3 regions of the Paenibacillus sp. EKM10P genome follow, and region 1 is predicted to be linked to each of the others. Evidence: riboswitches for the same ligand, from Rfam matches in the RefSeq annotation. Region 1 holds a riboswitch; each other region holds the start of a gene.
The links. Region 1 has a riboswitch for cyclic di-AMP ahead of HFE01_RS02050 (hypothetical protein). Riboswitches for the same ligand answer to the same signal wherever they lie in the genome.

Region 2: another riboswitch for cyclic di-AMP. It lies ahead of HFE01_RS23870 (3D domain-containing protein); the one in region 1 lies ahead of HFE01_RS02050 (hypothetical protein).
Region 3: another riboswitch for cyclic di-AMP. It lies ahead of HFE01_RS05820 (3D domain-containing protein); the one in region 1 lies ahead of HFE01_RS02050 (hypothetical protein).

Annotation. Positions count from the first base shown of each region.
Region 1 covers NZ_JAALET010000001.1:460,128-463,407, forward strand. The annotation lists gene HFE01_RS02035 (urease accessory protein UreF) at 1-29, opposite strand, end outside; tRNA gene HFE01_RS02040 (tRNA-Leu) at 293-375, shown strand; gene HFE01_RS02045 (glutathione peroxidase) at 525-1,010, opposite strand; cyclic di-AMP (ydaO/yuaA leader) riboswitch at 1,474-1,645, shown strand; gene HFE01_RS02050 (hypothetical protein) at 1,759-2,154, shown strand; gene kdpF (K(+)-transporting ATPase subunit F) at 2,338-2,415, shown strand; gene kdpA (potassium-transporting ATPase subunit KdpA) at 2,561-3,280, shown strand, end outside.
Region 2 covers NZ_JAALET010000016.1:80,750-84,029, forward strand. The annotation lists gene rnmV (ribonuclease M5) at 1-452, opposite strand, end outside; gene HFE01_RS23870 (3D domain-containing protein) at 598-1,746, opposite strand; cyclic di-AMP (ydaO/yuaA leader) riboswitch at 2,018-2,298, opposite strand; gene HFE01_RS23880 (TatD family hydrolase) at 2,499-3,269, opposite strand.
Region 3 covers NZ_JAALET010000002.1:184,870-188,149, reverse strand. The annotation lists gene HFE01_RS05830 (ABC transporter substrate-binding protein/permease) at 1-360, shown strand, start outside; gene HFE01_RS05825 (amino acid ABC transporter ATP-binding protein) at 347-1,069, shown strand; cyclic di-AMP (ydaO/yuaA leader) riboswitch at 1,309-1,482, shown strand; gene HFE01_RS05820 (3D domain-containing protein) at 1,489-2,157, shown strand; gene HFE01_RS05815 (polysaccharide deacetylase family protein) at 2,357-3,163, opposite strand.

The DNA of each region.
Region 1 (3,280 bases):
GGGTCCAACAATAATGCGTAGTTTAGCAACCGGTTACCTTTATGCAGGACGGTTCGCCTCCTTGAAGTGAATATTTGTGTGATGTTATTTGACTCAAATCTTATTTTTATAATAATAATTCAAATATTTATGTAATATATATTTACACTTCGAACTCAGTTATGTCAAATTAAATAATTTTATTGCTTATATATGTTATATAAAGTTACATTGAAAATAATTATAATATTCTTGTTTACAAATTGTTGCTGAGAGAGTATAATAAATCTGTTGCCTCAATACATTATGACATGCGGTCGTGGTGGAATGGCAGACACGCTATCTTGAGGGGGTAGTGGGCGTACGCCCGTGGAGGTTCGAGTCCTCTCGACCGCATTATATGCAATACCCAGTTGAAAAAGCATCCTGACACGTTTTACGTGAAGGGATGCTTTTTTTGTTAAATACTTTTCGTCATATCCTCCCGTCACAGAAGCGGTCGTATGGACAACGGACCGCTCGTTAACTGTAATGCATAAAGATTGTCAGTTTTTCTGCAAAAGCTTCTTAATATCTCCTACAAGCTTGTCTGGAGTGGTTTGCGGCGCATAACGCTTAAATACGTTACCTTCTCGTGTAATTAAGAATTTAGTAAAATTCCATTTGATCGCTTTGGAGCCTAATACGCCTGGAGCAGTGTGGGTCAGGTAGCGAAATAGAGGATGTGCCTGATCACCGTTAACATCTGTCTTGGCGAACATGGGAAAAGTCACTCCGTAATTGAGTTGGCAAAACTCGGAGATCTCCTCGCTGGAACCCGGCTCTTGTTTGGCGAACTGGTTGCTGGGAAATCCCAAAATTTCGAGCCCCTGTTCATGATACTGGTCATATAGCTCTTGTAGCGCCTTGTACTGGGGGGTTAACCCACATTTGCTGGCAGTATTCACGATAAGAAGAACTTTCCCTTCGTATGTGGATAACGGAATTTGTGCCCCTTGTAGGGTCTGTGCATCATATTTATATACGCTCATGATATCCCTCCTAATTCAATATTCTACAATTAAATTGTGAACAATTCAACAAGGGGTTGCAAGTCCAGAAGAGTCTACAGACATTGTGCATTGTAAAATCGTCTTTTGTTCAAAACGGTAAATCGCACTTCAAATGGAGCAAATTGAGGTGTTTCTTCTCATAAAAAAGGCTTCATTCGATAATTATCTAGTACATATAGCGCATTTTCTTTCTTTTTTATAAATAAAGGGCAACCGTACCATACCCTACGCCAATATTGACATGCCTTTCATTTTCAAAAAGAGGCGAAATACAGAGTTTTAGAGAGATACGAGAAGCATAGGTTGGTTGTAAGCGTTATCCTTAATCTTCTATGCTCTAAAGGGTGATTTATAGCCTTGCCGTTGAGCTTTACAGTCTTCCTTGCACGGGTGTATGATTCAAGACGTAATTTCAAATTAACAACAATGAAGCAACAACGAATTGTCTAAAGCGCTGAATTTTGCAGTTGCAAAAGCGGGGGAACCAACGAGTATATACGGCTTTGCAAGCCGTGTGTCTCATGGGGTGAATTTTCCGGCCAAGTGCCGTAAATAGGGCGACTCTCACGTCCGAATCCGACAGCTAACCTCGTAAGCGTACAGGGAGAGGCAACAAACCGCCGTGTGCAGCCATGGTTTATTTTATCATGGAATGTATGAAGCCGGAGGAAGCCTTTTTCCTTCGGCTTCTTTTTGTTGTCTTTTTATACCGGGAGAGGAGCTACTGATGGAAGGTCGGTTAATTATTGTCACTGCACCGAATGAAGCGGGCAGAAGTTTTGTGAAATTGCTTATGTTCAAAAAATTGGCGTTTGCAGTTCTCACAAATAGCACCCAGGAGGAACGACAGCTCAAAAAAATGGGTGTGGAGCACATTGTGCGCATCAATACGATGCAAGCGGGAAAATGGAATTTTCCTAAAAAAGAAATTGGTAGTGTGTATTTGTTCGAAAACAGCTTGAATCTAACTTGCCGTTTCCTGCAAATATGTCGGCCACTAACATCAGAATTGATCTATGTTATTACGCACGGCTGTAATCCACAAGGAATTTATCGGGGATTGGGAGCGGACCATGTGATCTACACATTGAACGGAGAGGTGGGTTTCCTGCTGAACGGATAAGCACTTATAACATAGCTGGTTTATGATTTTATGATGGAATCAAAAGGGCAATCTGAAAAGCGATACGGAGGGTATGAACATGATGGATTTATACATGCTGCTCGTAATGGCTGTGAGTTATGGAGTGATACTGCTGTTTGTACGCTGGTGTGATGCGCAGACCTCAAAAGGAGGGCGAAGAGGATGATCGTTGTGCTAGGACTTACGGCTATTGTGTTCGTGTATTTAATCTACGCACTCCTGAATCCTGAAAAATTCTAGTCAACTATAGGATCGAGCAGGCGGGAACAGCAGATCAAGAATGCAGCATCAGAGATGCAGATTTTCGCAAACGTGTGCACTCAATGGATGGTCTGAATCAGGTCTGTTGTTCCAAATGCAGGAGCATTTTAAGGAGGAATAGAGGATGGAGCTACTGCAAATTGGGATTGTGATCATCATATTGTTGCTCTTGGTAAAGCCGATGGGCACCTATATGTATCACGTATTCTCGAATGAACCGAATCGGACGGATCGGATTTTTGGTGGAACGGAAAAGCTGATTTATAAGGCTGTAGGCTTGAAGAAACAGGACAGCATGCATTGGACGACGTACGCTATGAGTTTCATTGCAACCAATGTGGTGCTTGTGGGGATCAGCTACCTGCTATTGCGCTTGCAGGCTATACTCCCGGGCAATCCGGTTGGGAACAGTAATATGGAAGCATCATTGGCCTTTAATACGGTAATCAGCTTTATGACCAATACGAATCTCCAACATTATAGCGGAGAAAGCGGGCTTACGTATCTGACACAGATGGCGTTCGTCACGATGATGATGTTTACTTCGGCTGCTTCGGGGTTTTCGGTTGCTGCGGCTTTTATGAGGGGATTGACGCGGCGCGGTGAAGGGCTGGGTAATTTTTTTCAAGATTTTATTAAAGCCAACATACGGATTTTCCTGCCGCTTGCCTTTGTACTTACGCTGGTGCTGGTGGGATTAAAAGTACCACAGACGCTACAACCCACGGCGGATATTACGACTTTAAGTGGTACACAGCAGCAGATTGCTATGGGACCCATTGCCTCATTGGAATCCATCAAGCATTTGGGTACGAACGGGGGCGGTTTTGCGGGAGCTAATTCT
Region 2 (3,280 bases), on a different contig from region 1:
TTACAATAGCCAATACCCAGTACATTCCCCAAGGCCATACGGCGTGCAGCAGCATTGGGGTGGGTAATAAGTCCAGCGTCAATCAGGTCCGCCATTTCAATCAGCGGTTCGGCGCCTTCCACTGTCGTATGTACCCGCGCGAGAGCGTGTCTGATGGCTTCCGGGGAGGCATTCTCCACGCCAATATCCCCTTTGCGTGTCGCCTCTGCCTCAGGTATAAAAGCCTGCTTGCAGCCGGGGACCTTGGAGGCGATAATTTTACGGATACGCTCCCCTGCATGATCGGGATCAGTTAAAATAATGACCCCCCGCCGTTCCTGTGCCAATGCAATTTTCCGCAGCGTCATTTTATTAATGGCTGAACCGCCAGTTTCTATCGTATCTGCTTCGACAGCACGGCGAATGGCTACTGTATCATCCCGGCCTTCCACCACGATCACTTCCTTGATCATCTTCGTTTCCCTCCACTGCTACACAGCAACATATATTATCTTTCCCTGCTTTTGAAAACAAAATAAGAAGAGGATATCCTCTTCTTAGCATGGCATAACTATGTTGTTAATACTATCGCATTGTCCTCAACATACACAACCTGTTTTAGTTGATTTCCGGCTTTACAGGTCCGATAACATATACGGTTTTACCGTGCTTACGACCAAATTGGTTAGCCCGGCTTAAACTCTCATAATACACATCGATTTTGTGGCCTTTAATCGCGCCACCGGTATCCTCCGCACGGCGGAAGCCTACCCCTTCAATATACACCCACCAGCCGATGGGAATTACATTCGGATCGACAGCGATGGTGCGTCCTTCCGTGACACGCGTGCCGGAGGCGGTACGTGTACCGATACCTGGCTCCTGGGCAGAGTACGCCGTCATGGAGACATTTTGTAAAACTTTTTTATAATTAAAATTAATACCTGCTTTACGGACAGCGCTGCCCGAACTAACCTTTGTAGCCTTAACCGCATCTTTAGGGCCGATGGAAGCAGCTAGAAGGACCGGTTTTTTCTTCGTTCCTACCGCAATTACCTTATCTACACGATTTTGTGCGACTTCCTTGTTGACCAGCTGTTTGGACACCAATTTTCCATCATGGTATACCTTTTGAACATGCTGGACTACCACACCCGATTTGCCACTTTGAATGACTCGATTATCGCCTTTATAGAGACTTGGATCTGCCGTTTTGATGACCTGATAAGGCACTTGTTTTTTCTGTTCGACCTGCTGTTTCTTCACACGGACGATTTTTATGTCCATGTTAGCTGAAACAGAGGCATCCAACGCAGGGTAAACTTTATCCGTTGATGATAATTTATAGCCCGAAGTGCGAATGGCACCCTCTACTGTATTTTCTGTTGTGTACAGCTTTTTCGTCTCATTGCCTGAGGATACTTTAACCTGATTGGCACGTTTAATGACTACGCGATCCCCATCCTGTACTGCCCCGTTTAGCGGCATGGAAATTGTATCATGCGGCTGAAGTGAAATAGAATGCTCATTGAGCAAATCTTGGAGCTTGGATTCCCGGGTTTCTACCGCAGATGCCTTACCATCGATGACAAAAAAGACTTGTTTTTTAGATTGCGTGTACATCAGAATTGAAATCATAATCGTTAGTGCGATTAGAAAAATAGCAACCAAAGCAGCCTGGCGCACATTCTCTTGCTTCCAACGTAATACGTAAGACATGCTGGATGAGCGTGACTCATGGGTCTCCTCTTTTCGGAAAATGCCCATTTCCTCCGTCCTCCTTACATAGCCCGCCGTCTGGAGTAAGACATAGTTGATCGTTGACGTGACTATAACAGATTTTCTACAAGACAAGCCCGTACTGCGACTGTCCTGCACCATGTACCCGTCTTCGCGGCATGCTGTCCTCCCCTGTTTAACCACAGTATGATGACAGATTTTCTTTTATTCACAACAAAAAAAGCCAAAGAAAGAGACTAGAGAGCTCTTTCGTGGCTTCCGACATGTGTGAATATGCGGGAAAACTCATGCACGAGATGGCTTCTCTCTTGTTACGCTTACGGGGTTAGCTGTCGGGTTCGGACGTAGAGAGTCGCCCTAGCTTAGGTCAACCGCTCATGGCGGTCGCCTTCACATTCACCCCGAAGACCCAGAAAGAAATCGAAATACGGCTTCTCTACCTGTTCAATCCCATCCAGGAAATGAATTTCGGTCGAGCCGACTACTGAAGAGATAATATCTCTTGCATATACGCCGGACGTACTGTAAGCCATATCGGTTCCCCCGTTCCCTGTAAAAGGGACTCAGCGAGACTGGTTCATGAAATGATTTGTTGATGTTTACACTCAACAACAATTCACTGAAAAGATGATATCCTGTTTCCATGCATGTTGTAAAGCAGGTTTCAAGTACATTTTTCAAAATATTCGGTTAAAAAATTGTAATATTCTTGAGTTTCCTGCAACAAAATCATAATTAGCTCCGTCTATCTCTTTATTTTGATTGATTTCTTCGCTTTTTCACTGAATGTCAAATCGTTCCAAGGCATTTTGGGTCGTAATGGATACCAATTCCTCCACCGTAATTCCCTTAATTTGGGCGGCTGCCTCTGCTACCAATCTCACATGTGCCGACTCATTTCGCTTCCCACGAAACGGATGAGGCGTCAAGTAAGGCGCGTCCGTTTCAATAAGCAGACGGTCCAGGGGTACCTGGGCTAGCACCTCTTTTGGCTGCTTGGCATTTTTGAACGTTATGGGCCCGCCGAAGGAAAGGTGGAAACCCATATCCAGCACCATTTTAGCTGTCTCCCAACTCCCAGAAAAGGAGTGCATGACTCCGCCAATCTCGCCCGCCTTTTCCTCACGTAAAATCCTCACAATATCTTCATGTGCATCCCGGTTATGGATAACAATTGGCATGTTGAGCTCACGTGCCAGGCCAATTTGATTTCGAAGTACCCGCTGCTGCACATCCTTTGGTGATGTATCCCAATAATAATCCAGACCGATCTCTCCGATCGCTACAACCTTTTTATGACTGCATAACGATGCAATCCATTCTAAATCACCCTCCTGCATTGTAATGGCATCCTGCGGATGCCATCCAACGGCTGCATAAATAAAATCATACGTCTCAGCCAGCTTCATGGTGGATGGAATGGTCTCACGATTAAATCCGATATTGATCATCCGTGTTACTCCTGATTCGACAGCACGTGCTATAACTTCTTCACGGTCTTCGTCAAATTGTGGCGCATCTAGGTGAGTATGAGTGTCGAACAAATCCAAGGTTTTCATCT
Region 3 (3,280 bases), on a different contig from region 1:
TATTTGGCTGAAATTTTCCGTGCTGGTATTCAGGCCGTAGACCGTGGACAGATGGAAGCTGCCCGCTCGCTCGGGATGGGACGAGGCAAAGCGATGCGTCACGTTATTTTACCGCAAGCATTTAAATCTATATTGCCTGCTATTGGTAATGAGTTCATTACGATCATTAAAGAATCATCTATTATTTCGACCATTGGGATGGTGGATATTATGTACCAAGCTCAGGTCATTAAGAATATTACCTATGAAGGATTAAGCCCGTTCGTAATCGCAGCGGCTATTTATTTTGTAATGACATTCAGCTTATCCAAGCTGTTGGGTTTATGGGAAAGGAAGTTGAGAGCCAGTGATCACCGTTAAACAACTGCGTAAATCGTTCGGTAAAAATGAAATTTTAAAAGGCATTGATATAGATATCGCTAAGGGTGAAGTAGTCGTCATCATCGGACCGAGTGGTTCGGGGAAAAGTACGTTTTTGCGTTGTATGAATCTGTTGGAACAGCCAACAGAAGGGGAAATCTTGTTTGAGGGTGAGCCGATTACGGCCCGTGGTCATAATATTAATGCGACTCGAGAGAAGATGGGGATGGTTTTCCAACATTTTAATCTGTTTCCGCATAAAACAATACTGCAGAACCTGACGCTTGCACCAACGCAGGTGAAGAAGCAATCGGGGAAAGAAGCGGAGAAAATTGCGTTGGAGCTCCTGCGGACCGTGGGGCTTGAGGATAAGAAGAATACCTACCCGAACCAGTTATCTGGCGGTCAAAAGCAACGTATAGCGATAGCACGTGCTCTGGCTATGCAGCCGCACGTAATGCTGTTTGATGAGCCTACTTCAGCTCTGGACCCTGAAATGGTTGGAGAGGTTCTAGATGTAATGAAGAAGCTCGCTGAAGGCGGCATGACGATGGTGATCGTGACGCACGAAATGGGCTTTGCCCGTGAAGTAGGGGATCGGATCATCTTTATGGACAACGGCCAAATTATAGAGCAAGGCACGCCTGAGCAAGTTTTTGGTACTCCAAGCCATGATCGTACTCGTGACTTTCTTGCTAAAGTACTGTAAGAAAATGCTTTTATAAAATATTGACATAGCCCTTCTCGTGACGATGGTTCACGGAGGGCTTTTCTTTTTTTGTCACCATATCTCCATATTTTCGTAACAAAAAACGGATTCTTAATGACAAAATTGTAATGAGTGTAGTATGATGTTCAAGGTTCCCAACATTTTCATGCAGATAAGGTTACAAAATTGTGATATTATGCAGTAAGCCAAAACTTACCGAGGCAGCACTTATGATAATAAATACTCAGGTGCTGGACTCAAACTATGGGAAGTGCGGGGGACGTAACAACGGCCATTGTTCCAATACATCATAAAAAGTATGGAATATGACCTAGGGGTGAATTGCGCAAGCATAGGGCTTCTCCTGAGCCCGAATCCGACAGCTAACCTCGCAGGCACAACAGAGGAGGTACATATCTTTGAAACACTTAAAACATATTGGAAAAACCATGAAATTTGCGGTGCTTGCCGCAGCGATTGCAGGATTGGCACAGACAGCTGGAGTAGCAAATGCTGCTTCGCTTCATACTGCCAAAGAAGGCGATACTTTCTTTTTGCTTGCTCAACGTTATGGGGTATCGGTAGATGACTTGACGAAGGCTAACCCGGATATTGCGTCCAACAACATATATGCCGGTCTACAAATTAAAGTGCCAGACGAAAAAAGTGTGAAGGCGGCTTCGGATTCGAAACCACAGCTACTTACGGAGAAAGCACCAGCGAATGAGAGGCCAACAATTGAAGCATGGGGCAAAACATTCAATTACAGTAAAGTTGTTGATGTTAAAGCAACAGCATATTCAGCCGCAGCTGATGAAAATGGCAAATGGGGTGCAGTCGATTACTACGGTAATCCGCTTAAACTGGGTACAATTGCAGTAGACCCGAAAGTCATTCCTATGGGAACAAAGGTGCTAGTTACAGGCTATTCCCATCCCGGCTTGCCAGACCATTCTTTTGTAGCCGTTGCCCGTGATCAGGGCAGCGCTATTACCGGAAAGCGGATTGATATCTTTATCCCTGGCAACAAATCATTCGTGAACGACTTCGGCTTCCAAAATGTGAAACTGTACGTTATTGATAAATAGCATTGTGCATATATTTGATTTCATTAAACATAATATATATTATGTAAACTTAATATTATAGCACACAACATATAACTGGGACGACTTCTTATCAGTACGGTCGTTTATCGCTAAAAAAGGCTGTCTTACAAGCAGAAGCATTCTGCTCGTCAAGGCAGCCTTTTTACGTTGTTGGTATATACGAGGCTTAGACATACTGTTATTTTCGTTCCGATGTGTGAAGTAGCCGGGGGACTGTGACAAACTTGTAGCCCTTAGCTTTTAAAGAGTGGATTAGACCCGGCAAAGCTTGGACAGTACCTTGCAAGTTGGAACTTTGACCTCCACCTGCATGCATTAAAATAATGGAGCCAGGTCTGGTAGCCGGGATCACGTTACGCTGAATCTGTGTTTTGCTCAATCCCTTCCAGTCTAGAGAGTCCACATTCCAATTGACGATCATGTACCCATGACGACGCGCCCACTGAATTTGAGGCTCCGTGATTTCACCATAGGGTGGTCGTATCAATCTGGGCCGAAAACCTGCGCTGGCTTCTAAAATGCGTTCTGTTTTTGTAATCTGGTGGCGAAAGCGTTCTGGTGTGGCCTTCCTGAAATCCGGATGAGTATAGGAATGGTTTCCTATAGCATGACCCTCGCGGATGATGCGGCGTATGATCCCCGGATGCTTTTCCGCACGATGGCCGACGATAAAAAACGTAGCTTTGATACCGTTTGCGTGTAATACGTCCAAAACCTGCGGCGTATACCTTGAATCGGGCACATCATCAAAGGTTAAGGCAATTTGGCGGGTGTGCGGGCCGCACATTTTAAAAATGTCCGCATGCTTTTTTCGTAGCATCGCTAATGTTGGAGTAGCTCGATCTTTACTTTGATATACCGAAGTAGCGACAGTAGCTTCCTTGGGATGGGGCGTTCCGATGTTGGGAGGCGTGTCAGCGTGAACGGGAAAACTTGAAAATGCTAGTAACAGTGCTAAACATGGCAACACTCCCCTGTACCGCATTTGTATTCCCCCTTTCCGTGCAGTGGTACCTAGTGGTGCTCTCAGCTATTATGTACCTGTCCTATTAAAATTATGCTGGTGATTGAGTGAAGTCCTACACGACTGAAGAGAAGCACA